One region of the Streptococcus pasteurianus genome, then DNA from elsewhere that is predicted to be linked to it. Evidence: predicted binding sites of a transcription regulator. Region 1 holds the regulator's gene; the other holds the start of a gene.
What was found. Region 1 encodes Rex, which represses fermentation and respiration genes when NADH is low (regulators of the CRP and FNR family bind a similar motif). Its sites were predicted from a motif close to TTGTGAANTANTTCACAA; they were not measured.
Positions count from the first base shown of each region.

Region 2: a site for Rex is predicted at 2,144-2,161, ahead of adhE (bifunctional acetaldehyde-CoA/alcohol dehydrogenase). Genes of this name have one in related genera too.

Region 1 is NZ_CP039457.1:941,980-958,126, forward strand. It holds gene E8M05_RS05030 (amino acid ABC transporter permease) at 1-79, shown strand, start outside; gene E8M05_RS05035 (amino acid ABC transporter ATP-binding protein) at 91-720, shown strand; gene E8M05_RS05040 (amino acid ABC transporter substrate-binding protein) at 744-1,586, shown strand; gene E8M05_RS05045 (cation diffusion facilitator family transporter) at 1,683-2,900, opposite strand; gene E8M05_RS05050 (alanine/glycine:cation symporter family protein) at 3,074-4,402, opposite strand; gene E8M05_RS05055 (glycoside hydrolase family 1 protein) at 4,849-6,312, shown strand; gene E8M05_RS05060 (histidine phosphatase family protein) at 6,376-6,990, shown strand; gene E8M05_RS05065 (histidine phosphatase family protein) at 6,993-7,616, shown strand; gene E8M05_RS05070 (histidine phosphatase family protein) at 7,609-8,211, shown strand; gene E8M05_RS05075 (AI-2E family transporter) at 8,320-9,438, shown strand; gene E8M05_RS05080 (glycosyltransferase family 8 protein) at 9,445-10,284, shown strand; gene radC (RadC family protein) at 10,332-11,012, shown strand; gene E8M05_RS05090 (redox-sensing transcriptional repressor Rex) at 11,159-11,806, opposite strand; gene E8M05_RS05095 (DUF1831 domain-containing protein) at 11,951-12,298, opposite strand; gene E8M05_RS05100 (cysteine desulfurase family protein) at 12,300-13,415, opposite strand; gene E8M05_RS05105 (ribose-phosphate diphosphokinase) at 13,423-14,394, opposite strand; gene E8M05_RS05110 (CYTH domain-containing protein) at 14,480-15,049, opposite strand; gene E8M05_RS05115 (GTP diphosphokinase) at 15,182-15,847, shown strand; gene E8M05_RS05120 (NAD kinase) at 15,822-16,147, shown strand, end outside.
Region 2 is NZ_CP039457.1:226,647-242,793, reverse strand. It holds gene adhE (bifunctional acetaldehyde-CoA/alcohol dehydrogenase) at 1-1,966, opposite strand, end outside; gene rpsO (30S ribosomal protein S15) at 2,449-2,718, opposite strand; gene E8M05_RS01440 (Cof-type HAD-IIB family hydrolase) at 3,032-3,877, shown strand; gene E8M05_RS01435 (VOC family protein) at 3,895-4,278, shown strand; gene E8M05_RS01430 (MurR/RpiR family transcriptional regulator) at 4,394-5,248, opposite strand; gene E8M05_RS01425 (MFS transporter) at 5,261-6,421, opposite strand; gene E8M05_RS01420 (cyclic nucleotide-binding domain-containing protein) at 6,515-7,159, shown strand; gene def (peptide deformylase) at 7,227-7,841, shown strand; gene E8M05_RS01410 (hypothetical protein) at 8,113-8,346, shown strand; gene E8M05_RS01405 (NADPH-dependent FMN reductase) at 8,470-9,015, opposite strand; gene E8M05_RS01400 (MarR family winged helix-turn-helix transcriptional regulator) at 9,122-9,574, opposite strand; gene E8M05_RS01395 (PolC-type DNA polymerase III) at 9,681-14,075, opposite strand; gene E8M05_RS01390 (proline--tRNA ligase) at 14,254-16,110, opposite strand.

The DNA.
Region 1 (16,147 bases):
AGCAATTTACTTGTTAATGATTGGTGTGGTGACATTAATTTCAAAACAAACTGAAAAGAAATTTAATTACTATAAATAAGAGGTGACCAGATGTTAGAATTAAAAAATATTTCCAAACAATTTGGTCAAAAGAAGATTTTTGATCATTTTAATTTGACGATTGAAGATGGCAAAATTTTATCTCTCGTTGGTCCGTCAGGTGGTGGAAAGACAACCTTGCTACGTATGCTTGCTGGACTTGAAAAAATTGATTCTGGAGAAATTATTCATAATGGTGAAGTCGTTCCTATCGACCATCTAGAGATGCTTAATTTACTTGGTTTTGTTTTTCAAGATTTTCAGCTTTTCCCTCATTTATCTGTTTTAGATAATTTGACCTTATCGCCTGTAAAAACAATGGGAATGACAAAAGAAACAGCTAAAGAAAAAGCGGTTACCTTGCTTCAACGCCTGGGTCTTGGTGAATACGCTGATGCTTATCCGTATTCGTTGTCAGGTGGTCAAAAACAACGTGTGGCTTTGGCGCGTGCTATGATGATTGACCCACAAATTATTGGTTATGATGAGCCAACATCAGCACTTGACCCAGAATTGCGTCAAGAAGTTGAAAAGTTGATTTTACAAAATCGTGAAGCTGGCATGACTCAAATCGTTGTTACCCACGATTTAAAGTTTGCAGAAAGCATTTCAGATCATATTTTAAGAATTAATCCAAAATAAAGAAAGTTTTACTAGGTGAGTTTATGAAATTCAAAAAAGTTCTTGTGGGCGTTTTGGCGCTTGTATCAACGCTAACTTTGGCGGCTTGTAGTTCTTCATCATCTAAAAAAGCGACGAGTACTGACCAATGGGACACTTACGTCAAAAACGGTGAGATTACTATCGGGTTTGACAATACATTTGTTCCTATGGGGTATGAGGATGAGGACGGAAGTAATGTTGGTTTTGATATTGATTTGGCAAATGCCGTCTTTAAAGAATATGGTATTACCGTCAAATGGCAATCAATTAACTGGGATATGAAAGAAACCGAGTTAAATAACGGAACTATTGATTTAATTTGGAACGGTTATTCTATCACAGATGAGCGTTCTGAAAAGGTGCTCTTTACGGATCCATACATGGTTAATGAGCAGGTATTGGTAACTAAAAAATCGTCAGGCATTACAAGTTTTGCTGACATGAAAGACAAAGTTCTTGGTGCACAGTCAGGGTCATCTGGTTACGATGCGTTCACCTCACATCCAGAAGTGTTGAAGGACATTGTTTCTGGTGGCGATGCGACACAATACGAAACCTTCACACAAGCGCTTATCGATTTGAAAAATGACCGTATTGACGGTTTGTTGATTGATAAAGTTTACGCTAATTACTACCTTGAACAAGAAGGTGAACTTGATAACTACAATATCATTTCAAGTGAATTTGACGGTGAAGACTTTGCCGTCGGTGCTCGTAAAGCCGATAAGACACTTGTTAAGAAAATCAATCAAGCTTTTAAGAAGTTGTATCAAGACGGTACATTTCAAGAAATTTCAAACAAATGGTTTGGTGAAGATGTCGCAACAGACGACGTTAAAAACTAAACGAGGAATAGCAAAACTCTGAGGTTAGCCTCAGAGTTTTTGTTTATTATGATTTTGATAGATTTCTTGTTTAGTCAAAAGTCTAGAACAGCATATTTAGTCTTTTGCTTCAATATTAGAGTTATCGCTAATTGAGGTAATTTGGTGGAAAATAAGATGCCATTCTTCTTTACGACGCCAAATGCTGGTGTGTGATTTATGACCAAGCGTGTAAGTGATGAGTTTTGTTTTTTGGCTGATTGACGTCATTTGAAAATCATCAAAATTGCTCATGTAATGTTTTTTACGGGAAATCATTTCCTCTTTTGAATAAGTTTTTCCGTCATCGTCAATAAGTGTAAAACTATCAGCTAGCAGGTCTTCGTAGTCTGGAATTTTGGAAAGAATGATTTTTTCGTCTTTATAAAGTTTTTTATAAACATTTTCCCAAATTTCATCTTCAGGAATAGCAGCAGGTTCAACGTGAACGTCGGTATCATACACCGAAAATTCCTGACTGAGCAATGTTTCAATCTGTTCGGTAATTTCATGGCTTTCGTAAACAGAAAGGTCTGGATTCATTTCGACGACAATATCAAGGTAAATATTACTTCCGTATGAACGCCCACGTTGAGATTTAACAGCAGTTACTTTAGGAATTTTTAAAATGGCGTCCTTGTATTTTTTTAGCTCTTTTTCATCAAATCCGTCTGATAAGCTAAAGGCGCTTTCCATAAAAATGTCATAAGCCGTTTTCAAGATAAAATAGGTAATGACAATGGCGGCAAGTCTATCAATGATAACAAGATTGAAAGAAGCGGCAACAATAGCAACAGATGTACCAATAGAAGTGACCGCATCAGAAAGATTATCCTTTGCAGCAGCAACCAGAGCACTTGATTTCACCTTTTGTGATAGGCGTTTATTGTGAACATAAACACCATACATAATAATAGCTGAAATGACACCGACGATAGCTCCCTCTGGGTCAATGGCTGTGCTGCTTCCAGAAATGATTTTCTGAATTGTTTGAGACAGCACTTGGAAACCAACGATAAACATGATAAATGATGTAATCAAACTCGCTAAATCTTCAATTTTCCAATGCCCAAAACGATGTTCGGCATCTGCTGGCTTACTGGCTAAATGAAGTCCGATTAGCAGAGCAACATTTCCCAAAATATCAGATAAGTTGTTAAAACCATCGGCAATAAGTGATGATGAATTAAGCGTGTAACCTGCAATTAGCTTGGCGATAGAAATTGTAAGATACGCAATGATACTTACTATTGGACCACGTTTAGCTAACTGAAGATTTTCAGCTGGTGTTGGCATAAGCAATAACTCCTTTGAAAACGATAGTTATATCATAAAATCAATAATTGTTAAAATAAATATTACTCTCTATTATATCATTAGTTTAAGCTTGTCACAAAGAAAATATGATAAAATCAATTATTTAGCGTTGATAGCAAATTAAAAATCTGGAACAAATTCCAGACTTTTGATTAATGGTTATCAAAATAATGTTTTGTTTCTTTTATAATAATTGGTGAAAGTGCTAGTAAGGCAATCAAGTTCGGAATGGCCATAAGCCCGTTAACAATATCAGCGATAACCCAAATTGTTTCTAGGCTGATGTAACCACCCAAAGCAACCATAGCAACAAAGACAATACGATAAACCGGGATAGCTTTGACACCAAATAAGAACTCAAAACAACGTTCCCCATAGTAGCACCAACCAAGAATCGTTGTGAAAGCAAATAAAATCAAACTAATAGTTAAGGCATAAACACCGAAGTTTCCAAAGACAGATGAAAATGCTGATTGCGTGAGCGTTGCTCCATTCAAATTGCTTGACCAGCCACCAGTAACGATAATAGAAAGACCTGTTAAAGTACAAATAATAATGGTATCAATAAATGTTCCTGTCATAGAGACAAGTCCTTGTTCAACAGGTTCTTCCGTTTTAGCAGCAGCGGCGGCGATAGGTGCAGAACCAAGTCCAGATTCATTAGAGAAGATACCACGTGCAATCCCTGCTTGAATAGCTGTGACAACTGTTGCACCAGCAAAACCACCTATAGCAGCTTTTCCAGTAAATGCTGAGCGTAGAACTAATCCTAAACTTGGAACAATATTGTCAAAATGGAAGGCTAGGATTATAAGGGTTGTTAAGATGTAAATAATTGCCATAAAAGGAACAATCTTTTCAGCTACTTTAGAGATAGATTGAATGCCACCAAAGATGATAATACTAACCAACACAGCTAAAATGAGACTGATCACTTTAGGCGACCAACCAACGGTATTGTTAAGAGAGTCTGTAATAGAATTAACTTGTGTAAATGTCCCAGAACCAAAAAGTGCTACCATAACACCAAAGATAGAAAAAGCAATAGCGAGCGGTTTCCAATGTTTGCCCATTCCATTTACGATATAGTGCATGGGTCCGCCTGCGATGTCCCCGTTGGCATCTCGGGTACGGTATTTAATGGCAAGAACGCCTTCGGCATACTTGGTTGCCATACCGAAGAACGCAGCTATCCACATCCAAAATAACGCCCCAGGTCCACCTAACTTAATGGCAGTTGCAACTCCGACGATATTCCCGGTTCCGATGGTTGCTGCGAGAGCTGTTGCAAGAGCTGCAAAGCTTGAAATATCTCCTTGACCTTTAGCTTCAGCTGAAAAGATGAGTTTCAAGGCTTTTGAAAGGCGGAAAACCTGCAACAGACCTAAACGCGTAGAAAGGTAAATCCCAGTTCCGACAAGAAGAACAAGAAGGGGCGGTCCCCAGACAAGGCTGTCTAAAGACGATAGAAAATCATACATAAGTAAAAACTCCTAATAATCATAGCACTTAAATCACTGGTTAAAAGATAAAACCAATTGTTTAACTATTAACCACTAAATGAGTACTAGTCTTTATCTATTTTTCGTATTTTCAGAAAAAATAGAATCATTTCAACTTATTTATTATATAGAGAGAAACGCCGTTTGTCAAATTGTCATCTGAAAAGTCTATATCAATAAAGGATAGAGAAGGCTTGGTTAAGGGAGTTTACAAATCTTTGTCAGAACATAATCATCAAAAAGTTGAGCGAATGAAAAATGCTGTCTATTCACTAAATAAACCTACTGTTATTTAAAAATATATTTAAATAGTAAATCATAGCAACAATATTGTTATAGTATCATTTTTCAAGAACATAGTAATAGAAAACGCCTATATTTCTGGGTATAATACAAGAGTAAATCAAAATATGAGGTGACTATATATGACAAAACAATTTCCAGAAGGATTTTTATGGGGTGGTGCAACAGCTGCCAATCAATTTGAAGGAGCTTGGAATGTTGACGGACGCGGTCCAGCAACATCGGATACAGCGCGTGCCGTTGCTCCAGAAGAACGAAAATCAATGGGAAGTGAATTTAACTCGCCAATGACTCGTGCAAAATTGGATGCAGCTTTGAATGACAAAGAAGGGCTTTATCCAAAACGTTGGGGGGCTGATTTTTACCATCGTTATAAAGAAGATATCGCTCTTTATGCTGAAATGGGATTCAAGACTTTTCGTCTTTCTATTGCATGGTCGCGTATTTTTCCAAATGGTGATGATGCGACACCGAATGAAGCTGGTTTAGCTTTTTATGATAAGGTTTTTGATGAGCTTAATAAATACGGCATCGAGCCACTGGTTACTTTATCTCACTATGAATTTCCAATCCACTTGGTAACAGAATACGGTGGCTGGAAAAATCGTAAAGTGATTGATTTCTTTGTTCGTTATGCTGAAACTGTCTTTAATCGTTACAAAGATAAGGTCAAATATTGGTTGACATTTAATGAAATCAATATCATTGGTATGACTGGTTATTTATCAGGTGGGCTCTTGTTTGATGATGGCAAATTGGACCTACAAGATATGTATCAAGCAGCTCATCATCAGTTTATAGCATCAAGTTTGGCAACAAAAATCGGTCACGAGATTAATCCTGATTTCAAGATTGGGTGTATGTTAGCGCGTATGCAAGCCTATCCTGCGACTTGCAATCCAGAAGACGTCATGGAAGAAATCAAAAAAGACCATGAAAATCTATTCTTCTCTGATGTTCAAGTTCGCGGAAAATACCCAGCATATGCCAAACGTTTCTTTAAAGAAAATAATATCGAATTAGAAATCGCAGACGGTGACCTTGAAATTCTTGAAAAATATCCTGTTGATTTCATGTCATTCTCATATTATATGAGTTCAATTGCTCGTAAGCAAAAAACTGGCGACCAAACAGCAGGAAATCTTATCCTAAGTGAACCAAATCCATATCTTGAAGCTTCTGACTGGGGTTGGCAAATTGACCCTGTCGGACTCCGCATTACGCTTAACAATCTTTATGATCGTTACCAAGTACCACTTATGGTTGTTGAAAATGGTCTAGGTGCTCTTGATACAGTAGAAGAAGACGGTTCGATTCACGACCAATACCGTATTGATTATCTTCAATCACATGTCAAACAAATGTATGAAGCCATTGAGGACGGTGTTGATTTGATGGGATACACTTGGTGGGGTTGTACAGACCTTGTTTCGGCGTCAACTTCTGAAATGTCAAAACGCTATGGTTTTGTTTACGTTGATGCTGACGACCAAGGAAACGGTAGCTTTGACCGCTCGCGTAAAGATTCATTCTTCTTTTATAAAGATTTGATTGCAACACGTGGTGCTAATATTTTAAACGATTAATGATAATAAACTCAGTTGGGCTTTTTCAGCTGAGTTTATTTGCTAGGAAGGAAAATGATATAAATGGCAACAAAATTGTATTTGATGCGCCATGGCGAGACCTTATTTAATACACAAGGGCGGGTGCAGGGAGCTTGCGATTCGCCTCTAACAGATTTAGGTATTCAGCAAGCTCTTCTTGTCAAAGATTATTTTAATGAAAATAGCATTTGGTTTGATAGTGTTTATTCTTCAACGCAAGAACGAGCGACAGATACTGCTAAATTAGTATCTGGTCAATCACAAGTCACCCAATTAAAAGGCATCAAGGAGATGAACTTTGGTGAGTTTGAAGCTCAGCCTGAATTTCTTTTGCCTAAATTTAGAACAGGTGCTAATTCGTTTGAAGATTTGTTGGTGCCTTTTGGTGGCGAAGACATTGTAACTGTTGGTAAGCGGGCTTTGGACAGTATTCTTGAAGTGCTGGCAAACGATGATCATGCTGATAACATTTTAATGGTTAGCCATGGAGCAACGATGTGGGGTATTTGTCTGCAGCTCGGTATTCAATTTCCAGAGGGAGTTGGCTTTTCAAATTGTGCTATTTGTGAGTTCCAATATCATCAAGAACAGTTAGAGTTGCAAAAACTGATTTTACCAACCAAGGCATTTAAGACATATTCATTTGAAAGGGATTAAAAATGGTTAAAACTTTTTATGTAATGCGACATGGTCAAACGCGCTTTAATCTTCAAGGACGTATCCAAGGAGCTTGTGATTCTCCCTTGACTGAACTGGGAATTGAGCAAGCAAAGTCTGCTAGACAACATTTTAAAGAAGAGGGCATTACGTTTACACGTGTCTATTCTTCGACGCAGGAACGTGCTTGTGATACTGCTGAATTAGCAACGGGGCGTACGGATTATATTCGTTTGAAAGGACTAAAAGAAATGGATTTTGGTTCTTACGAAGCACACCAAGAATACCTCAATCCACCTTTACACCGTGAAGATGGTTCAGGTTACCGTGATTATTTTGTGGCTTATGGTGGCGAATCCAATGTTCAAGTTTATGAACGAATGGCTAAGACCATTCGTGAGGTTTTAGAGCAAAGTAGTGATGAAGACCAGCTCTTATTTGTCAGTCATGGTGCGGCAATAACCCAGTTTTACCGCCATGCTACGCTGAATCCGCCAGTTCCTAATAAACGTCTGGCAAACTGTGCCATTTTCAAAATGACTTATGACGGTAAGGATATTATGGTGCAATCAATCTATAATCCAATAGAAAAAGAGTATATTTTTGAAAGGAAAGAGAATGACTAAGACACTCTACTTAATGCGTCATGGAGAAACCTTGTTTAATCAACTTGGGTTGATTCAAGGCTGGTGTGATTCCCCCTTGACGACAAATGGCAAGCAGCAAGCTCAAGCAGCGCGTGATTATTTTCATACTCATCACATTACTTTTGATGAGCTTTATTGTTCGACCGCAGAACGTTGTTCTGATACTTTAGAAATTGTGAGCGGACGTGCAGATTATACACGACTCAAAGGCTTGAAAGAATTTAATTTTGGTCGAATGGAAGGAAAGCCAGAGTATTTACATCCGAATCGTGAACCCAATCAAAAGGGACATGGTGATTTCTTCCTAAAATATGACGGTGAAAGTGAAACGCAGGTAAGAGAACGGGTTAGTGATACTGTTTTTCGTCTAGTGTCGCAATCAGACGATGACGCAACGATTTTAGCAGTTAGCCATGCAGGTGCAATTATGAGCTTTTTTAGTGCTTTAAAATTAGAAAATCACCCTGAATTGCATTTTTCAAATTGTTGCATTTTTCATTACAGTATCACGGATGACACTTATGATTTAATTAGAATCATTGACCCCGTTAGTGGGCAAATTTATGATAAATAGTATTGTTAGCGAGGAATAGCAAAAAGCAGGTTAAAAGAAGTAGATATTTCGTTTTTTCGATAAATTTTGATATGATATAATGAAAGCAACTGAAAATTAGGAGCTGTTATGAAATTCGAGAAAAAACAAGTCTATTATGTTGTACTTGCCTTTGTCCTTTGTTATGCTATCCAAGCTTATTGGAGTAATGGTGCATCAATTGTCGGAACGATTTATAAGGCAAGCTTCCCCTTTTTAATTGGTGCTGGAATTGCCTATATTGTCAACATTGTCATGAGCTTATATGAGATGCTCTACACGCGCGTTATCAAAAATAGAATACTCTTGAAAGCCAAACGTGCGATTTCGATGATTTTGGCATACTTGACCTTTATTTTATTGATTAGCTGGCTTTTTTCGATTGTCCTGCCTGATTTGATTTCAAGCATCAATTCTTTGCTGAAGATTGATACGACCGGCGTTGCTAATTTTATTAAAGAAGTTAGTGATAATAAGGCTATCAAAGAATTACTTGATTATTTTGGAAATTCATCTGATATTACCTCAACCTTTTCAGAGTATAGTCAGCAAATTTTAAACCAAGTGTTGTCTGTTTTAACAGGGCTTTTGACGTCGGTTAGTACGATTGCTTCAACTGTTTTAACTGTTTTTGTTAGCTTGGTCTTTTCGATCTATGTTTTGGCAAGCAAAGAACAATTGGGGCGTCAATTTAATCTTTTGATTGATACCTATCTTGGCACATACGCTGAAAAAGTTCACTATGTCTTAGATATTCTACATCTACGTTTTCATGGTTTCTTTGTTGGTCAAACACTAGAAGCGATGATTTTGGGGAGCTTGACAGCAGCAGGAATGTTTCTATTTAGTTTCCCTTATGCGGCAACAATCGGTATTTTGGTTGCATTTACGGCGTTAATTCCTGTGATTGGTGCTTATATTGGAGCAACAATCGGGTTTATCTTAATTGCCACGCAATCCGTTTCGCAAGCGTTTCTCTTTTTAGTTTACTTGGTTGTTTTACAACAATTTGAAGGTAATATCATTTATCCACGTGTCGTTGGTGGTTCAATCGGATTACCAGGTATGTGGGTCTTAATGGCAATCACAATCGGTGGTGCTTTATGGGGTATCCTTGGAATGTTAGTAGCTGTACCTTTAGCAGCAAGTCTTTATCAAATCATTAAAGACAACGTTGCTAAGCGCCAACAAGCAAACTTAGATAACTGAGATAATATGGATACAATCAATTTACTCTTTTCAATCGATGATGGCTATGTTTCGCAATTTATGGTCACGCTATATTCGATTTATCAAAATAGTAGCAATCATAACTTAGCAGTTTATGTTTTACAAAAGCAATTGTTAAAAAAGAATGATGACATTTCGGAATTCTGTCAAAAATTAGGTGTTCGTTATACGCCTGTTGTGGTTGGTGAGGAAGCATTTGAAGATGCTCCGACGACAGACCGTTACCCTGAGACTATTTATTATCGCCTTTTGGCTCATGAATATTTGCCAAAGGAATTGGACAAGATTTTATATGTTGATGCGGATATTTTGTGTTTGAATGATGTTGTTCCCTTATATAAGCTGAATTTAGGCGATAAACTGTATGCTGCTGCTAGCCATACGTCAGATGGCAATATTTCAGAACTTGTTAATAAACTGCGTTTACGGAATTTTGAGGCAGAAGGGTATTTTAATTCTGGCGTCCTTTTGATGAATTTGGTTGCTATTCGTCAATCGGTACGCCGACAAGACATTTTAGATTATATTGAGCAAAATAATCATCTCTTGTTGTTGCCAGACCAAGACATCTTGAATGCCTTATATGGGCATCAAACCTTGCAAATTCCTGACCAAATTTATAATTACGATGCGCGATATAATATTCTCTATTATACTAGAAGTTCTGGTAAATGGAATTTAAATTGGGTTATTGAACATACGGTGTTTTTACATTTTTGTGGACGAGACAAGCCGTGGAAAAAAGATTACCGTGGACGTTATAGCGCTCTTTATAAACACTATCAACACTGCGCATTACGTTTAAAAAATAAGAAAAATCATTAGAAAAAGTACCTCGACTTACGAATAAATAAGTGGAGGTACTTTTTATTATGTATGCAATTGAAATGAAAGCAGATGCTATGTTGCCACGAGAACGCTTGAGAGACTTAGGGGCAGAGCATCTTAGCAATCAGGAACTATTATCTATTTTATTACGAACAGGAACAAAAGCAACCCCAGTTTTGGAAGTTGCCAATCAAATCTTGAAAAATTTAGATAGCTTAGCTGATTTTCAACACCTATCCCTGCAAGAATTGCAACAAATCAATGGTATTGGTTATGTTAAATCAATTGAAATCAAAGCAATGATTGAACTAGCAAAGCGCATTAGCAAGGCTGAATATATCCAAAAAGAACGCATTATGAGTAGCGAACGTCTAGCGCGTAAAATGATGTTAGAATTGAGTGACCAAAAACAAGAACATTTGGTGGCTATTTATCTGGATACGCAAAATCGAATCATTGAACAACGAACGATTTTTATCGGTTCTGTTCGCCGTTCGATTGCTGAACCACGTGAAATTCTCTATTATGCATGCAAAAATATGGCAACATCAGTTATTATTGTCCATAATCATCCGTCAGGCTCCCCAGAGCCAAGTGAGAACGATCTGCGATTTACTCAAAAAATGAAACGCTCTTGTGAAGATATTGGTATTATTTGCCTTGACCATATCGTCATTGGAAAATACCAATATTACAGCTTCCGAGAAGAAACAGATGTTTTGTAATGTCGTTCACTTTGAATTGCTAATGAGAAAGCAGTAGAAGAAAATCATTCATAAAATATATTCTAAAAAATAAATGGTAAGCAATAAAAAAGATACTTTCGTTTAGAGGAAAGTATCCAGAATGTTTTTGAAGCTAACTTGATAGTTTATTTATTTTGATTAGATTGATTCATGAAATACAGTAAAGTTTGCAACTCACTTGTTAAATCAACGTACTGAACGATGATACCTTTTGGAACATTGAGGTGAACAGGAGAGAAGCTCAAAATACCATGAATACCAGCATCAACCAGTATATCTGCGACTTCTTGAGCTTTTGAACTTGGAACAGTTAAAATAGCTGTTTCAATACCAGCTTCTTGCGCGTGTTTTTTTAGTGATGAGATACCATAGATAGGGATGCCATCTAATGTTTCATGTCCCACCATTTCATTGTCATCAGTATCAAAAGCCATTGAAATTTGCATTTTATTACGATCGTGGAAGCGATAGTGAAGCAAAGCTCGTCCAATATTTCCACAGCCAACAAGAAGAACGTTTGTTGTGGAATGGTCGTTTAAAATATCAGCAAAGAAATTCATCAATTTTTTGACATCATAGCCGAATCCTCGACGCCCTAGCTCGCCGAAATATGAAAAATCTCGACGTACGGTTGCAGAATCAATTCCCATAGCATCTGCGATTTGTTTAGAACTCGCTTTTTCGACATTATCTGTATTGAATCGCTTGAAAATACGATAATAAAGTGAGAGTCGTTTAGCTGTTGCTTTAGGAATAGATTTCTCAGTAGTCACAATATCATCTCCCTTTTACTTTTTAATACTATTGTATCAAAAAGTTTGTGAAAACAGAAACAAATTTAACGAAATAAGCGAAAAAACGACTTAAATTAACAAAAAATGTTAGATATTAAGTCGTTTTTAGAGTTAAAAGGGTTATTAAACACGTTTTTTTGTGAAAATATCGCGTTCCACAAGACTGTCCATTAAGAAATAAAATTTTTCTTGAAGGATTTTATTGTCCTCAGATTTGAAGATATTGACAAAACGCAGACCAGATTTATCAGTAATGCTGAGTTTAAAACCTGTCAAATCTTTGTTGATCGTAATTTTCAATGGGAAACCATCACCAGAATTAGGTACTTTTTCCAACAAGCGTGTCAATTCGTAGTTTCCAATACGATTTTGTGAAAATGTGGTATCACGAAGCGTGTATTTTTTGATGTTATCGCTAATAGCATAACTATAAAGACAGTTCTCTAAAGTAATTTCTTTTTCAAATGCCATCTTATTTTCCTACAATTTCTATTAGTTTTTGAGCGAGTTGTTGGATTTCGCTGATTGTATTAAGCTCTGAAAAGCTAATGCGAATAGATTCTGTTAAACGTGGAGAATCGTCACCATAAATGCTAGACAAAACATGACTTGGATCGACCGTTCCAGCAGTACAAGCAGAACCTGTTGAAACGGCAAAACCTGCTAAATCAAGTTGCGTTAAAAGAATGCCGTTGTTTTGATTTGGAAAACCGATGTTAAGAACATGCGGCATTTTATGTTGGCTTCCATTGATATAATAATCCAAACCAGAAATGCCATCAAGGAATGCTTGACGAAGTTCTTGAACTTGTTGATAATTTTCATATTTATGAGCAATGGCGTCAGACAAAGCTTGTGCTAAACCGGTAATACCAATCATATTTTCCGTACTAGCACGGCGTTTCTCTTCTTGTTCACCGCCATGAAGCAAGTTATCAAAATGCTGTGGTGTTGAGTAGAGAATACCGACACCTTTTGGTCCATGGAATTTATGAGCAGAAGCTGAAAGAAAATCAGCTTTGATTTCTTCAGGAAAGACATCAACTTTACCAACGGCTTGAACGGCATCAATATGGAATGCGGCTTGGTGATCTTGAAGAAGTTCTCCAATTTCTTTAACAGGAAGAAGATCACCAGTTTCGTTATTAGCAAACATGATGCTAACCAAAATAGTATCATCACGCAAAGCATCAGCAACTTGCTGTGCAGAAATATGACCATTTTCAGGTTTTAGATAAGTCACTTCAAAACCAAAGCGTTTTTCCAGGTATTCCATGGTGTGAAGAACGGAATGATGCTCAATAGCAGTAGTGACAAGGTGTTTTCCTTTAGCTTGATTAGCAAGGGCGTAACCTTTGATAGCAGTATTATTGCTTTCGGTTGCACCAGACGTAAAGATAATGCGGCGTGGATCAGTTTTTAAGGCTGAGGCAATCATTTGGCGGCTCGAGCGTAGGCGTTGGTTAGCTTGACGTCCAATGCCATGAATACTTGAGGGATTACCAAAATCGTTGATCATGACTTCTGTCATTGCATCAATAACAGAAGGTATGAGAGGAGTAGTAGCAGCATTATCGAGATATATCATATATTAGTTAATCCTTTGTAGCGTTATATGAGAATAATGGGCTGAGTGGTGATTTTTCGTGAATACGAATAATCGCGTCAGCAATTAATTTACTTGCTGAAAGATATTTAATATTTTTTGGCAAGCGTTCTTTAGTAGCGACAGAGTCAGTTACTAAAATTTCTTTAATAGGAGCAGTATCAAGGCTTTCAGCAGCACCGCCAGCAAATAAACCGTGACTTGCTACGGCATAGATTTCTGTTGCACCATCGCGTTCTACGATTTTAGCAGCTTCAGCAAATGTTTTACCTGTGTTCAAAATATCATCGATAAGGATAGCTTTTTTACCAGAAACTTCACCGATGATATAACCTTCTTCGCGGTGAGAATCGTCTTCTGCATAATCAATGATTGCGATTGGTGAATCAAGGTATTGTGCTAAGCTACGGGCACGTTTGATACCAGAGTTTTTAGGGCTAACAACGACAACATCTTCACCTTTTAGTCCTAATTCACAGTAGTATTGAGCAAAAAGTGGAACAGTAAAGAGGTTATCAACTGGAACATCAAAGAATCCCTGCACTTGAACAGCGTGAAGGTCAAGTGTTAATAGACGATCTACGCCCGCTTTAACCAACATGTTAGCAACAAGTTTTGCAGTAATTGGTTCACGTGATGCAGCAATACGGTCTTGACGTGAATAACCAAAATAAGGGATAACCACGTTAACTGTGTTTGCACTAGCACGTTTACAAGCATCAACCATAATCAAAAGTTCCCAAAGGTTGTCATTAACAGGGTAGCTAGTAGATTGGATGATGTAAATATCATCTCCACGAACTGTTTCTTCAATGTTAATCATGATTTCGCCGTCTGAAAACTTACGTGTTGACACTTTTCCAAGTGGGACACCAACTGTGTCCGCAATCTTTTGTGCAATCTCTACGTTAGAAGAAAGAGAAAAAAGCTTGAATTGTTTGTCGGCGTAATGTTCTGCCATGATATAAATAAACTCCTTTAAAATTAATACTTATATTCTATCAAAAAAAATGAAATAATTCAGCACTTTCTCATGAAAAAGCACCTTAAATTCGTTTTAGAGTCGCGCTGAATCGAGCGACTTTACTTTTAGCGTACTTGAAATCGATAGTATGCTCGGCTAAGAAGTTGTCAAAATCTTTCTTACCTTGTTCGGCATTTTCAACTTCCAATTCAAGTTCGTAGTCTTTAATACCAGCGTATTGGTTGCTATCAAGTGCCATTAGACCAATTTTAGTCATTGTTTCACGGCGTGTTGTTGTAAGACTGCCAAAGTTTTTAAGACTTGAGAGTTTAACCCCGTTCTCTTCGATAAGGTTTAGAAAATCAACATCTGGAAATTTTCCAGATTTGATGATTTCTTTAGCATCTGCAACACTCAAATTATAGTTATATTCTAAGTTGCCAACTTCTTTTGGAATTTTTAGTGTTATTTCTGCACGGTTGGGCAAGGTTCTAATACGTAACGACATACGATTAGCCTTCATATCAAAGTTTTCTGAGTCGAAGTAGTAGTTTGTCTGTGTGACTGGTGCTACGTGTGAAAACTGATTATTGAGACGATTAAATTCGTCTTTAGTGAGTAAGGTTTTGTACTCAATTTCAAGGTGTGTCATAAATAAATTTCCTTTTTTTCACCATTAGATTTATGGTATAATTAGTTTATTATATTAATTCTATACAAAAGTCAATTTTTTGACAAGGATTGGTCATGTCTTTCGTGACAGGTCCATTAGGAAGGAAATGTGATGGACTGGGAAAAATTTTTAGATCCTTACATACAGACAGTTGGGGAGTTGAAGATTAAACTACGTGGTATTCGTAAGCAGTTTCGTAAGCAAAATCGCCATTCTCCAATTGAATTTGTAACTGGTCGTGTAAAATCAGTTGAAAGTATCAAGGAAAAAATGGAACTTCGGGGGATTAAACCTGAAAATATTGCACAGGATTTGCAAGATATTGCAGGTGTTCGTGTTATGGTTCAATTCGTAGATGATGTTGATGAAGTTCTAGCTCTTTTGCGTGGTCGTCACGACATGACAATTGTTCAAGAACGAGATTATATCAATAATATGAAAGCAAGTGGCTATCGTTCTTATCATGTTATTGTAGAGTATCCAGTAGATACGATAGATGGTCAAAAAACGGTCTTGGCTGAGATTCAAATTCGAACATTAGCCATGAATTTCTGGGCGACAATTGAGCATTCATTGAATTATAAGTACAAGGGTGAATTTCCAGATGAAATCAAGAAACGCCTTGAAACGACAGCAAAAATTGCGCTTGAATTGGATGAAGAAATGAGAAAGATTCGTGAGGATATTAGAGAAGCACAGCTTTTATTTGATCCCGCAAGTCGAAAATTAAGTGATGGTGTAGGAAATAGCGATGACACAGACGAATATTACAGATAAAGTGACACGAGTAGCTATCGTGGCAAACGGAAAATACCAAAGTAGGCGAGTTGCTTCAAAACTTTTTGCGACCTTCAAGGAGGACAAGCGATTTTATTTATCTAAGAAAGACCCTGATATTGTCATTTCTATCGGTGGTGATGGTATGTTGTTATCAGCGTTTCACATGTATGAAAAAAATCTTGATAAAGTACGCTTTGTCGGAATCCATACAGGACACCTTGGCTTCTATACGGATTATCGTGATTTTGAAGTTGAAAAATTAATCGAAAATTTGCATGCTGATAAGGGACATAAGGT
Region 2 (16,147 bases), 720 kb from region 1:
CCAATTCATAATCAGCAAGTGGGTATTTCACGTGTGTATAATCATCAGTAATAACCGCAAATGGTGTCACCTCAGCACCTGTACCAGATGTGGTTGGGATACAGAAAAGGCGTGTTGTTGTTTGATGTTTGAATTTCACAATACGTTTACGAATATCAATGAATTTTTGTTGCAATTCAAGGAAAAATTCGCTAACAGCATCATAACTATCAAGGAATTCATCACCACGGTCAAGATAAACTTCATAAATTAAACGTGCAATTTTAGATGCATCAATAGCAGAGCCACCACCAATTGCAATGACTGTATCTGGTTTGAAATCACGCATTTGTTTTGCAATTTCGATTGTTTGTCCAAGAGTTGGGTCTGGTTTGATTGTTCCGTAAATTGATGTTGCGACTTTTTCATCACGCAATGCCAATTGAGCAAGGACAGTGTCAACAAATCCAAATTGAACCATACCTGGGTCTGCTACAATTAAAGCACGTTGCATTGGTTCATATTCATCTTGCAAATATGAGATAGCATTCTTTTCGTAGTAAGTTTTTTCTGGTAAGCGAATCCATTGTGGACGGTTACGACGTTTCGCAACAGTCTTGATATTTAAGAGATCGCCAGTTGAAAGATTGTGTGACAATGAATTTTTCCCCCATGATCCTGTTCCAAGTGTTAAGCTGGCTTTAAGTGCGTCTGTATAGACATCACCGATACCTCCGACTGAATCTGGTTGGTTAACCAAGACACGTGATGCTTTCACGGCATCGCCATATGTTGCTACAAATGGATCTGCTTGTGAACCAATTTGGATACCGGCATTGTGTCCTGCACCTTGATAATCAAGAAGCGCTTCAACAATTTCGATACCTTCTTCACGATCTTTAGCTTTGTACACTGAAAGGAGTGGAGACAATTTTTCTGATGATAGTTTTTCACCGATGTTTTGCTTGTCAAGTTCAAACAAGAGAACGTCCTTGCCTTCTGGCAATTTCACACCAGCTTGTTCACAAATCCAAGTTGCTGGCATTCCGGCAACAGGACCGTTTACACCATGGTTGTCATTGAAAACAAAGTCTTCAATTTTCTTGTAGTCCTTCTTAGGTACTAAGTAAGCACCTTTATCTTGCATTTTTTGCAACCATTCCTTGTAAATTGGCGCTTCAACGACTGCTGAATTTTCAGTCGCACAAATCATACCATTATCAAAGCGTTTTGATAACAACAAGTCTTCCACAGCGCGGTCAATATGAGCAGTTGCATCAACATAGATAGCACCATTACCTGCACCAACACCCATTGATGGGTTACCTGATTTAAGGGCTGCATTTACCATACCAGGTCCACCAGTTGCCAAAATAGAAGCAATTTTCTTGTTTTGGATAAGGGCTGTTGTGTTAGCGATTGATGGTGTTTCAATCCATTGGACAATATTTTCCGGAGCACCAGCTTTCACCGCAGCATCGTAAAGAATTTTTGCTGCATGAGCTGAACATTTTTGTGCTTGTGGGTGGAATGCAAAAACAATGGCATTACGTGTTTTCAACGCCACCAAAATTTTAAACATTGTTGTTGATGTTGGGTTTGTTGTTGGGACAATACCTGCTAAAACACCGAGAGGGGCTGCAATTTGAATACTTCCAGAAACCCTATCTTCACCAATGATGCCAACTGTTTTTTCATTTTTGATACGTTCATAAACGTATTCTGTTGCGAAGTGGTTTTTAGTATCTTTATCCTCAACGACACCACGACCAGTTTCGGCATGTGCTTCTTTTGCCAATTCTAGCGAAGCTTCAGAACCTGCGAGAGCCATAGCTGCTACAATTTTATCAACTTGTTCTTGTGAATAAGTTGCATAAACGCGCTCAGCTTCAAGAGCTTTATCGACAAGAGCCCCTGTGTACTGCTGAGCTACTTCTTCAGCGCTCAACTCGTTATTCTTTACATCTGCATTTGTTGCTTTAGCCATTAAGAAAACCTCCATATAAGTACCCTTAAAATAAGTGCCTCAATTTTTAAGAAGAACAATGAATGAATGACACCAAGATAAAAACAAAGCCTGTATAGTCGTCTAAAACCTCAACAGAGGTCAAAAAACTCTCTTCACTACACAAAATCAAAGGTTAAGTTCTTCAACTATCAATCATTGTGATATTCTTCACCAACTATATTAAACTTTTTTCAAAAAAAGTCAAGTATTTTTTGTAAGCTTTTTCATTTTTATTATAAAAGCATTGTAAGGGAATACAAATAAAACGCCACAAACCTTATTCCATTAATTTTTTTATCACTTTTGACACGATTATCTCATTTTATTTAATCATCTCAAGGTTATTATTGTTTGTTTTCATCTTTTGTGAAATTTACCATTTTAAAGAGAAATCATTTTGGAAAATACAAAAAAGCCCCTTGGAAAAATCCAAGAAGCTTTTAGTTGACTTGGGCGTCTGATTAACGACGAAGTCCGAGTGATGCGATCAATTCGCGGTAACGGTTAACGTCTGTGCGGCGAAGGTATGCCAACAAGTTACGACGGTGACCGATTTTTTTCATCAATCCACGGTAAGTTGCGTGGTCTTTTTTGTGTTGTTTAATGTGCTCGTTAAGATGGTTGATTTCCCAAGTAAGAACAGCTACTTGAACTTCAACTGAACCTGTGTCACCTTCGTGACGTGCGTATTGAGCAATGATTTCATTTTTTTTCTCTTTTGAGATTGCCATAATATTTTTCTCCTTTATATTGCTTCATCCGAGTCGTAGGTTTTTGGCGTCTCCTACAACCAAGAAAAAGTTACTTGTCATACGACAGTCCTTATTGTAGCAGATTACTGCTGCTTTTGTCAAAGGTTTTTAATGTTTTTAGCTAAGGTCATCTAAAAGTTGTTTGGAAGTCATCTGTTTGAAAAACTTTTTTCAAAAATTTATCAAGAACGTCAGAAAAAATGACAAGAACATTCTAAACAACACTCAGCTATTTTCATCTTTTCCAAAATCAACTATACTGAAATCAAACAACAAGAAAGTGAGAACTCTTATGACAAAATCTTTAATTATCATGGATATTGACGGAACATTGACAAACAGCGAGAAAAAAATCACTCCTAAAACAAAAGAAGCTCTTTTAGCCGCTCAAGAACAAGGAGCACGTCTCATCTTGGCTTCTGGTCGTCCTGTAAGTGGTATGCAGGATTTTGCTAAAGAATTAGCAATGGACAAGCACCACGGGCTTTTAGTGGCTTATAATGGCGCTGTGGTAGTGGATTGTGAATCTGGCGATATTCTTTTCAATCAAACCATGACAGTTGAAGAAGGACAAGCAGTTCTTGAACACGTGAAACAATTTGATGTCATCCCAATGATTAGCAAAGGGGATTATATGTACGTCAACGATGTCTATAACAACATGATTCACTGGGAGAAAAAGAATCTAGACATTAATATCATTGAATACGAATCACGTGGCGGTAAATATTTGCTAGCTGAAAAGCGTGATTTGGCTGCCTTTGCTGATTTCCCGCTCAATAAAATCTTATTGGCTGGCAGTAGCGATTATCTTGCTACACATTACAAAGAAATTGCTGCACCATTTGAAGGCAAACTCAGTTCAATGTTTACGGCAGATTTTTATTATGAATTTACTGCTCAAGGAATCGACAAGGCAAAAGCCTTGGATACTGTTTTAGCACCGCTTGGTTATCAACCAGAGGATATGATTGCTTTTGGTGACGGACAAAACGATGCTAGTATGCTGACTTATTCTGGAACTGCGGTAGCAATGGCAAACGCTGTGCAAGAATTGAAAGATATTGCCGATATTATTACCCTTTCTAACGACGAGGACGGTATCGCTGAAACGTTACGAGATTACTTTACCATTTGATTAAACGGGAGATAGAAATGATAAAAATTGAACACATCGGTGTTTGGGTACGTGATTTAGAAACGATGAAAGAGTTTTTTGCTAAATACTTTCAAACAACGGCATCCAAACGCTATCACAATCCACGAACAGGTTTTTCTTCCTACTTTTTAAGCTTCCCTGACAATGCTGCTCGATTGGAATTGTGTCATCGCGAGGACATTTCTGAAGGCGTTGATGAGAGTCTTGGCTTTGCTCATTTAGCCATTTCACTTGGTAGTAAAGAAACCGTTGATCAGTTAACGGCACAGCTTGAAAACGATGGCTATCATGTTTTAGGTCAACCCCGAACAACTGGTGACGGTTACTACGAATCCGTCATTTGTGACCCCGAAGGGAATCGTTTAGAATTGACCGTTTAATAGACTTTGCTATGGGCAGATTACCTATCCAGCATTTGCGAATCTCACCTATAGCAAACAAAAAAGCTTGGGCTAAATCCTAGTCAGATAGGGATTAGGAGTAGTTACCAAGTTTTTATTCTTTTTTCGTTTTGGTCATTCGCTCGTAAGCTTCCAATTTGAATGCCAAATTTTGGTCGTAATTTAATTGAAAATACAAAGAGTACAAACTATCTAACAAATAAAGTAAGGTCATTCGTGTCGAAAATGACGACATCTTATTGTAGTGATTTTCAGAAGAAGCCATGTAAATAATATCGTCAGCATAAGCTGTCAAGGGATTTCCTTGTGTTGATGTCAAGAGAATAATAGGTACCTGATTTTTCTTCAATATCTTGCAAAAGGCCTCCATTGAAGAGCCACGACCACCAAACGAAATCACGAAAGCCAAGTGACTACTATCGCTGTTTGTCGCTGTCAAACTCTTGATATAGTCGTCTTTTGGTACCGTCACCAGCTGATTAATCTCCTGCATTTGAAATTGAAAATTCTCCGCAAAATACAAATTCGCTGATGAAGTATAAATGTCGATGATGTTTGCTTTTGACATTTTTTCAACGGCAAAAACCAACGTTTCTGGGTCTGCTAACCCCAAGGTATCCTCGATTGTTCGCTCATAAACCTCTTTTAACCGCAACATCACTTCATAGTGCGTATCCGTTTCTAAAATTGGAAAATCAATATCTGAGACTTGGTGATTTTGACCTTGTTGGAGATCTGTTCGCAAAAGTAATTTCAAGTCATTGACCCCACGCAATCCCAGCTTATTAATCAAGCGGTAAATGGTCGAAACAGAAATAAAAAGTTTATCTGAGACTTCCTTTGGTTTTAAACCAATAAATTCTTCTGGATTTTCTTTTAAATAATCTACTAAAATCTGTTCTGTTGGTGTTAGATGTTCTAGTAATTGTAACCTTTGTATCATTTTCATAGGTTTATTGTATCATTTTTGACTTAAAAAGCGTGTTTTAAACATCAAGATAAGGCTGATTATTAGGCTAATAATAGCATAAATCACAAAGGCAAAACCAGGTTGTGGATTGATTTTTGAAAAAAGACTGAGGACAATGGCTGCGCTAGCTCCGCCAAAATTACAAAATAACAGAACCAAAGTTGTCGCATGTCCAATCAATTGTGGCGATATTTTATTTGACACATTGCTAAAGACGCTTGTAACCACAATGCTGTACCAGAACCCTGAAAGCATTGTTCCGATAAGCATTAACCAGAGATTGTGTGCCACACCAAGCATAAACAACCCAAGGGCAAATGGAAGCAAGGAAACAATTATCAGCTGTTTCTTAAATCGTGCTAATAAGCCTTCAAAGCAAATACCAGAGAGAATTCCCATTAACATCATGCCACTCAAAATTAAACTAGCTTGGCGTGGACTTCCAAGGTGCAGTTGGTCAACGATAACTGGAATTCTAAGGCTATTAGCACTATTAATATTAATCACAAATCCTGCCAATAAAGACAATCCGACAATATACACAATATCTTTTTTCGTAAATTTAGCTGATGTTTTTTGGCTAGCCACTTCCGCTACAACGGCTCGTTTTGGAGCAAACAGCAAATAAAACAGTAAAATAGGTAAGGCAAAAAGATAAACGATAAACGCCCATGACCATCCAAACGGCACTAAAAAGCCTACCAGAGCTGTTAAAAAAGCATTGCCTAACACTTCAAACGACCCACGAAAGCCAAGCATTTGTGCGCGCTCATTTCCTTGGTAATTTTCGCTAATGATACTAATCGCACGCGCGTTAATCAGACCAATTCCCATTCCTAGAAGCACACGTGAGACGACAACCAACGCATACGTTTTGCCAACAACAGGCAAACTTCCACCAAATGCAATGAATGACAGCCCTAAAATGATACTGCTGCGTTCTGACAGAAAACGGTCCAAGAATGGATTTATCACCAACATTCCCATAATGGCAAAAGAGGAAATGGAAAACAGCATTTCAACCTGACTTGCAGCATAGCCTTGTTGCTGAAAAGTTGAAATCATTTGCGGCAGAGCTGTTGACGTCGAAAAGGTCGAAACCAACATAAGAGACAGCGACAAAAGACTAAGTTTCTCCAAAAGTGCTTTCATACGAACTCCTTACTTGTTTTTTTCATCAAATCAAGTATAATCAAAGTTAACGCATAAAAATATGACTTTTGTCACAATTAAAAGGAGATATACGTGTCATTAGAAGCCTATATTAAAGAATATCAGCTAGAAAAAATCTTCCCTACTCATTATTTTGATAAATTGCAAGTCTTGCAACTATCTGCTGGGGATGCCATTTGTCATCAAGGCGAATCATTAACAGCACTCTCTTACTTTGCCAATGGAAAACTCAAAATCGTTCGCCGACTTTTTAACGGAAAAGAACACATTCTTGACATTAAAGAAAAGCCAACCTTAATTGGTGATATCGAGTTATTAACAGACCAGCTTGTCGTATCATCTGTCATCGCTCTTGAGGATACTCTCATTATCCAATTACCTTTAGCTGGTATTCGTGAACAATTGCTTTCTGACAATGCCCTACTTTTAAACTTGAGCAAGGGCTTAGCACAATCTCTCTACGAGCAAAATATTCGCGCATCAACGAATTTAAATTACACATTGAAAGAACGCCTAGCAACGCATATCTTGGCTATCGAGGAAAAAGGTGTTTTCAAATTAGAATTGACAAGCCTTGCTGATTCATTTAGCGTCAGCTACCGTCATTTACTGCGTGTCATTCATGAACTGATTGATACAGGAATCATCGAAAAACGCAGACCCTATTATTACATCAAAGACATGACACAATTGATTGACCTAAAAATCACTAATTAAGCCTTTAACTTTCTCGTTCCGCATTTTTGTGCTATATTGTTATTATAGAATAAATTGAGGAGAAAATATGTCAGTTATTGAAAAATTAGCAAAACCAAGTCATTTAATCAATATGGATGACATCATTCGTGAAGGCAATCCGACACTTCGTGCGGTTGCCGAAGAAGTAACGTTTCCTTTGTCTGATGAAGAAATTATTCTAGGCGAAAAAATGTTGCAATTCTTGAAAAACTCACAAGACCCTGTGACAGCTGAAAAAATGGGCTTGCGTGGTGGTGTTGGTCTAGCAGCCCCACAATTAGACATTTCAAAACGCATCATTGCTGTTCTCGTTCCAAATCCTGAGGACAAAGACGGTAATCCACCAAAAGATGCTTATAGCTTACAAGAAGTCATGTACAATCCAAAAGTTGTGGCACATTCTGTTCAAGATGCTGCGCTTGCTGATGGTGAGGGATGCTTGTCTGTTGACCGTGTTGTCGAAGGCTATGTGGTTCGTCACTCGCGTGTAACCGTTGATTACTTTGATAAAAATGGTGAAAAACATCGCATTAAACTCAAAGGTTATAATTCAATCGTCGTTCAACACGAAATCGACCACACCAACGGTATCATGTTCTACGATCGAATCGATGAGAAAAATCCATTTGCCATTAAAAAAGGTATGCTAATTATCGAATAAAACAAAAAGCTCATTGTCTTTCGCAGAAATTGACAATGAGCTTTTTTGTGGCTAAGGTGAGCTTAAATACCATTTTAGCAAAACCATTCGTAATAAAAAAACATCTTCATTTAAAAGTATATATTTATTCTCAAATATGAGATTTTTGGGGAAATAAATTTCATATTTGAGAATATCGTAAGTCACGCCTTTATTGTGATATAGTTAGCTTATTAGTATTAGCAATAAATAATACTATTCAAACAAAGAAAGCTCTTGAGGAGGAAAGTTTATGGTGAAATTAGAACGACATAATCAAATGTTACTCTTGTCCCTTGCTTTGACGGCAATGAGTTGGTTGTCACTTAACCTGATTAGCTTGCTAAGTCGCATAGGTACCCATGGTATTATCTCTAGCGCTGTCACCATAATCGGTGTTATCGCTGGCATTGGTGGCTTTGTCTCTGGAATCGTGGCAATTGTGTTGTTCCTTGTCGGGCAAAAAAACAACACTACTCTCCATTAATTAATAATTTGATATAGAATATAGTTGTTCATATCATCAATTTGATATTTCGATGTATCCCCAATATAAAAAAGCTCATTATCAACTATTACGGCTGACAATGAGCTTTTTATATGACTTGACTTAGTCGATTGCTGATAGAAGGGCTTGAGCTTGTTTGTCAAGGTTTGCAAGAACTTCTTCTGTTGGAACGAACACACCATCTGCCCAAGCTGAATCATTTACGCGTGTCGTTGTGATTTCATCGACAAATTGTGTACGAATGAATGGAAGCAAGGCACGATAGCTTTCTGCTACTTGTTCGTGACCACCATTAGCAAGAATAGAAACCGTAGTTACTTTTTCGTTTATTGCTGATGGACCTGTTGGATCTGAAAGATCAATAGCACGTGACAACCAGTCTAGCAAGTTTTTCATAGAACCTGGGATAGCAAAGTTGTAAACAGGTGAGAAAATCCAGATAGCATCAGCTTCTGAAACAGCTTGACGAGCTGCCTGAACAGCTGCTGGAATATTAGCTTCTAAATCTTGTGAAAAGACTGGTACTTGTGACCAATCAAGATAGCTAATCTCTGCTTTTCCTTCAAGCACTTTTTCAGCATTTTTAGCGAATTGAGCATTGAATGAACCGCTACGTAATGAGCCAACAACAAATAGAACTTTTTTCATATTAGTCTCCTTAAAAAGGTTATTTATTTAGTAATGATTAATTTTAAAGAAATCAAAGTATCATTTATCACTAAATAGTGCTTTTTATATGCTGCCATTGTACACTTTATTTTTGATTTTGTAAATTATTTTGCTCACAAGGTTTAAATTTTTTCAAAAGTCGAATGAGTTCTGCTTGTTCGTCCTCTGTTAGCACTGAAAAAGTTTCCTCAATTTTAGCAATATGAAGCGGTAGAGCGTGTTCAATGACCTGGCATCCTTGCTCTGTTAATCCAACTAGATAGGCTCGTTTATCGTGAGGGCAAGTGGTACGTGTCACCCAACCTTTTTTCTCCATATTTCTGATGACAACCGTCATATTGCCAGAAGTTGCCAACATACTGTCTAGTAGTTCTGCGATTTTCATCGGTCCTTTGGCATAAAGAACGTCTAAAACACCAAATTGAGTCGGTGTCAAATGGTCAACTTTAAACGACTCTGATACTCTAGCATCAATCGTGCGAAAAGCTTTTCGCATCACAACCATTGATTTTACAGCATTATTTTTGAAATTCGCCATTTCGTCTCCTTAAAAATTCCTTTATAAATGTCATAAGAAAACGAACAAACCACGTCCGTTTTTCTGAAAGCAATTTGTTCGTTTCTATCCTAGTTAAGTTTCTATCTTAAAAGAAATCATCAAATAGACTTAATTGGTTATCTTCTGGCATATTGCCGAGGATTCCCATTTCGTCCATTTTTTCAACTAATGTGGCTGAAACGCCACCACGTTTGCGGAGTTCCATTTTTGAGAGGAATTCTCCTTCTGTACGTGCTTTAACAATTTGCTTAGCAACATTCTCACCAAGACCGTCCATCGCTACGAACGGTGGAATAAGAGTATCACCGTCGATGATAAACTCGATTGCATCACTACGGTAAAGGTCAAGTTGACCAAATTTATAACCACGTTCGAGCATTTCATTGACAATTTCAAGTGTGGTGTATAAATCAATTTCAACATTTGAAGCTTCGTTATTCTTACGCTTATTAGAAATATCAGCCATGCGTTCTTTCACCGCATCAAGCCCAGCACTCATTGTCTTAATGTCAAAGGCCTTAGCACGGATTGAGAAATAAGCACAATAGTAGTAAATCGGATAATGTACTTTAAAGTAAGCTACACGAAGCGCCATTAAAACGTAGGCTGCCGCATGGGCTTTGGGGAACATGTACTTGATTTTACCACAAGATTCAATGTACCAGTCGGGCACATTATTTTCTCGCATAGCTTCAATGTATCCATTACGTTCTTCGTCAGAGATTTTAAGCCACATTCCCTTACGCACACGTTCCATAATAGTAAAGGCCATTTTTGGCTCCAAACCTGCGTGCATGAGGTAAACCATGATGTCGTCACGACAACCGATAACGGTTTTCAGCGTAGCAATTCCTTCCTTAATCAAGTCTTGAGCATTTCCTAGCCAAACGTCGGTACCATGAGAAAGCCCTGATAACTGAAGCAATTCGGCAAATGTTGTTGGGTGAGTTTCTTCAACCATACCACGAACAAAGTTTGTCCCAAATTCTGGAATACCAAGCATTCCTGTCGGCGTTCCGATTTGTTCAGGGGTGACACCAAGCACTTCTGTGCCTGAGAAAAGCGCCATAACGTCTGGGTCATCAGCTGGAATATCCTTAGGATCGATACCAGATAAATCCTGCAATTTACGAATCATGGTCGGATCATCATGACCGAGAATATCAAGTTTCAAGACGTTTTCATCGATATCGTGGAAGTTAAAGTGAGTGGTTTGCCATTCTGCTGATAAATCGTCCGCTGGGTATTGAACAGGGGTAAAATCATACACATCCATGTAGTTTGGAATAACAACGATACCACCTGGGTGTTGTCCAGTCGTACGTTTAACGCCAGCTGCACCTTGTGCCAAGCGTTCCACTTCTGCTTCTGGATAGAATTTGCCATAATCACGCTCGTAACCTTTAACAAATCCGTAAGCAGTACGGTCTGCCACCGTACCTACGGTTCCAGCACGAAAGGCGTATTGTTCACCAAAAATATCACGAACGTCCAAGTGAGCTGACGGTTGGTCATCACCAGAGAAGTTCAAATCGATATCGGGAACCTTGTCGCCATCAAAACCAAGGAAGGTTTCAAACGGAATATCGTGTCCATCTTTCTTGTAACGTGTGCCACATTCTGGGCAATCCTTGTCAGGCAAATCATAACCAGAACCGACAGAACCATCGGTGATGAATTCTGAATGCTGACAATTTGGACAGACATAATGTGGTGGCATTGGGTTAACTTCGGTAATCCCAATCATGGTTGCCACAAAACTTGACCCAACCGAACCACGCGAACCAACCAAGTAACCACGGTCGTTGGAACGAATTACCAACATCTGCGAAGCCAAGTAAATCACGGCAAATCCATTACCCAAAATTGACGTTAATTCTTTTTCAATACGTAAATCGATGATATCAGGAAGTGGATTACCATAGATTTCAAAGGCTCTTTGATAGGTCATTTCAGCGACACGTTCTTCTGATTTTTCAAGGAAAGGTGTGTACAAGTCTTTCTTAACAACCTCGACTTCCTCGAAACGGTCAGCAAAATCATTGGTATTCTTAACAACAATTTGATACGCGACATCTTCGCCAAGAAAGGCAAATTCATCTAACATTTCATTGGTTGTACGGAAATGCGCTTTTGGTAACGGAGCAGGTTGGGCATTTTCACCACGACCAATCGGACGGTTAATCGGTGCCCCTTGCCCTAAACTACGGACAATGATTTCACGGTAAATCTCATCTTCGGGCTCGATATAATGGACATTCCCAGTCGCCAAAACAGGCTTGTTCAGACGACGTCCAACCTCAAGCAAATCTCGGATGACTTGTCGAATACCTTCTTCATCTTTGATTGTTCCTTGCGCCAATAGCGGAGCGTAAAGCACTGGTGGCATAACTTCGATGAAATCATAATATTTCGCTACTTTAACCGCAGCATCTACCCCTGAAGATAAGACCGCATCAAAAACTTCGCCCTCTGAGCAGGCTGTTCCTAGCAAAAGCCCTTCACGGTGAGCGTCAAGAACCGTTCTTGGAATGCGAGCTACACCTTCAAAATATTTGACATTAGAAAGGCTGACGAGTTTGAAAATATTTTTCAAACCTGTTTGGTTTTGAACATAAATCGTCGCGTGTTTGACACGTGCTTTCTTGTAAGAATCCTCAGCAACTAATTTCGTATTCAAATCCATCATGTTAGCTAAACTGTGGTTTTCACGTGCTTCTTTCAGGAAAATAAAGAGCAAGCGCCCCGTTGCTTCCGCATCATAGTTCGCCATATGATGGTGTTCTAGTGAAACTTGGAAACGTTTGGTCAATGGTCCCAAACCATGACGTTTGTATTCTGGATAGAGATTTCGAGCAAATTCCAAGGTATCAATGACAGGTTGTGTAATAATTGGCATGCCATGACGTTCATAATTGGCATTCATAAAGCCAACGTCAAAGGTTGCATTGTGGGCAACTAGCACAGTATCCTGACAAAAATTTTGGAACATTTGAAGGACTTCTTCAATCGGTTTAGCATTGCGAACATGATTATCCGTAATACCAGTCAATTCCGTTGTAAAAGCTGATAAATGATGACCTGGGTTGATGAACTCATCAAACTGCTCAACAATATTTCCCTTGTACATTTTTGAAGCCGCAATCTGAATCAAATCATTATTGACCGCAGAAAGCCCAGTCGTTTCCACGTCAAATACGACGTAGGTAGCTTCGTTTAACTCAATATCTTGAGGATTGTAGGCAATCGGCACTTTGTCCTCAACGATATTAGCCTCTAAACCAAAAATCGCCTTAATACCATTTTTACGTGCTCTGTGATAACCGTGTGGGAAACTTTGCACATTGCCGTGGTCAGTAATAGCAACAGCCTTGTGCCCCCACTTCGCCGCTGTATCAATTAATTCTTCAACCGTTGGCAAAGCATCCATGGTTGACATATTCGTATGGGCATGGAATTCCACACGTTTTTGACCTTCTGGCATTAAATCCTTGCGGTCATGATGAACAATCTCTTTGACATCTTGTACATTCATGGTCAATGCATGGGTGAAATTATTATTTTCAACATTCCCACGAACTCGAAGCCATGCCCCTTTGGCGATCATATCGTATTTTTTCAACTCATCATCATCTTTTGCCCATTTCTGCATGGCAAAACTTGATGTGTAGTCAGTCATTTTAAAATTAATAATGTGACGTCCTGTACGAGTTGTTTTCTTCTCAACGTCAAAAACCATCCCCTCAAAAACAATTTGGTTTTCTTCTGTTGTGACTTCAACCATTGGTGTGATTTCGGCATTTTCAAAACCTGCACGGCGCTGTTTGGCACGTTCTTTAAAATCAAATTTAATTTTTGGTGTTTCTTCATCTGGAGGCATAGAGGCTTCCAAAGATTTAACCGCCTCACGATTTTCTTGCACCGCTTTTTCCACCATAGCTTCGCGATTTGACGTAAAATCTTCTCGTAATGCTTGCGTCATCGCTTCATCAGAAATCATGTCTATGGTAAGCTTGCCAAAACCAAACGCTTCAAACTGACGCGCTAGATTAGGTAGATGATTTTTGCGAAAATGGTCATTATTAACAAATGCTGGTGCTTCAATCAATAATTTGGTACCATCATAAGAAACCTTCAATTTGCTAAAAGAAGCCTTGAAACTGGTGCTATCACACGGAGCATGCTCAAAAGCTTCTTCATAGTAGGTTTGCAATAAAGGTTGTGAAAAATCGACAGTTTCTGCCTGAATATCAAAAGTCACTCTGATATCCGCTTGTTTAAAAGTGTTCACCAATCGATAAGACAATTCACGATAGATTTCAATTGGCAAAATTTCCGCAAATGAAAAATGGAACTCCCAGAGGCGAGATACAGAATGTACCTTAACTTCACGAATATCTGCAGATGAAAAAGCAGAAGATTGTCGCATGTCAAGCGGCATATCGATTTGCTCCATCAATTTTTTAAATAATTCTGACATAATGCGTAAACTACCTCAATTCCAAAAACTAAATTTATCTACTAAGGCAAAATACACCTCTTGGTTACCCTATTTTGCCTTCTTTTCTAGTTACGTTATCTCTTAATTTTACCACAAATGAAATCTTTTTTCGACACAAAAGAAAAAGGTCAGAACTGACTGCCTGACCTTGTTATCATTAATTTTCTTTTGTCAAAATTTCAAGAGTTTCGATAAGGTTTTCTGCGTTAACTTCGATAGTATCGCCAGTTGCTTTAATTTTCACTTCAACGATACCGTCAGCAGCTTTCTTACCCACTGTGACACGAATTGGGAGACCGATAAGGTCGCTGTCTGAGAATTTAGAGCCGACACGTTCGTTACGGTCGTCAACCAAGACTTCGTAACCTTTAGCAACCAATTCAGCTTCAACTTTCGCTGTCAAAGCTTGTGCTTCTTCATCTTTCACATTGACAGTGATGACGTGTACATCAAACGGTGCCAATTCTTTAGGGAAGTTGATACCCCATGCAAAGCGGTAAGCGCCTTTTGGTGTTTTAGAAACAAAGAGACGGGCATGTTGTTCAATAACAGCTGACAAGATACGGCTAACACCGATACCATAGCATCCCATAATAATTGGAATAGCACGTCCATTTTGGTCAAGGATTGTTGCTCCCATGCTTTCTGAATAGCGAGTACCGAGTTTGAAGATGTGTCCAATTTCGATACCACGAGCAAATTTAAGAACACCTTTACCGTCTGGTGAGATTTCACCTTCTTTAACTTCACGAATATCAACGTATTCCGCTTCAAAATCACGTCCTGGGTTAACACCTGTCAAGTGATAGCCGTTTTCGTTTGCGCCAACAACTGCATTGGCAACATCTTGCACTTTGCGGTCAGCAACGATGCGGACATTTTCAGGAAGGTTAACTGGTCCAAGTGAACCAAAGTTAGCACCAAAGACTTCAACAGCTTCTTCTTCGCTTGCAGGTTCAAGGAAATCAGCTCCAAGATAGTTTTTCAATTTAACATCATTGACTTGGTCGTTTCCGACAAGAAGAGCAACTACTGGTTCATTATCAGCAACGAAGAAAAGTGTTTTGATTGTTTGTTCTTCGTCAACTTTCAAGAATGCAGCAACATCATCAATTGATTTGCAATCTGGTGTTTCCACACGTTTGACATCTTCTTGAGCGACAACTTTTGTTGTTGGTTTATATTCATTGCTTGCCATTTCAAGGTTAGCAGCGTAGCTTGATTCTGTTGAGTAAGCAATGGTATCTTCACCTGAAACCAACCATGATGCCAATTCTTTTTTGATATCTTCTAAAACATCAGCTGGAATTTCATCAATTGAAGCGATTGATTTATCAAGAACCAACCAACGGTCAAGGTCTGTACGATCTGGAGTGATAGCCATAAACTCTTGAGAATCTTTACCACCCATGGCACCACCGTCACCAATGATACCTTTGAAATCAAGACCAGCACGTGTGAAGATAGCTTCATATGCTTTACGGTAATCTTCGTAAGTTGTGTCCAATCCTTCGTAGTCAGCGTGGAAACTATAACCATCTTTCATGATAAATTCACGTGTACGAAGAAGTCCGTTACGAGGACGTTTTTCATCGCGATATTTAGATTGGATTTGGTAAAGGTTCAATGGCAACTGTTTGTATGATTTTACCGCATCACGGACAAGACTTGTGAATGTTTCTTCGTGTGTTGGACCAAGAATGAAGTCTGATTTATCACGGTTTTTAAGTTTATAAAGGTCTTCACCATAAGTTTCGTAACGACCTGATTCACGCCAAAGATCAGCATTCAAAAGTGCTGGGGCAAGCATTTCAACCGCACCAATTTTTTCAAATTCTTCACGCATGATTGCTTTGAATTTTTCAATCGTACGGTTAGCAAGTGGCAAGTAAGCGTAAATACCTGCTGAGACTTGGCGAACGTAACCAGCACGTACCATAAGGGCATGACTGATAACTTGGGCATCGCTTGGCATTTCGCGAAGCGTAGGGATAAGCATTTGTGATTGTTTCATAACAAAATATAACGGTCAAATCATGAAAATAAGTAAG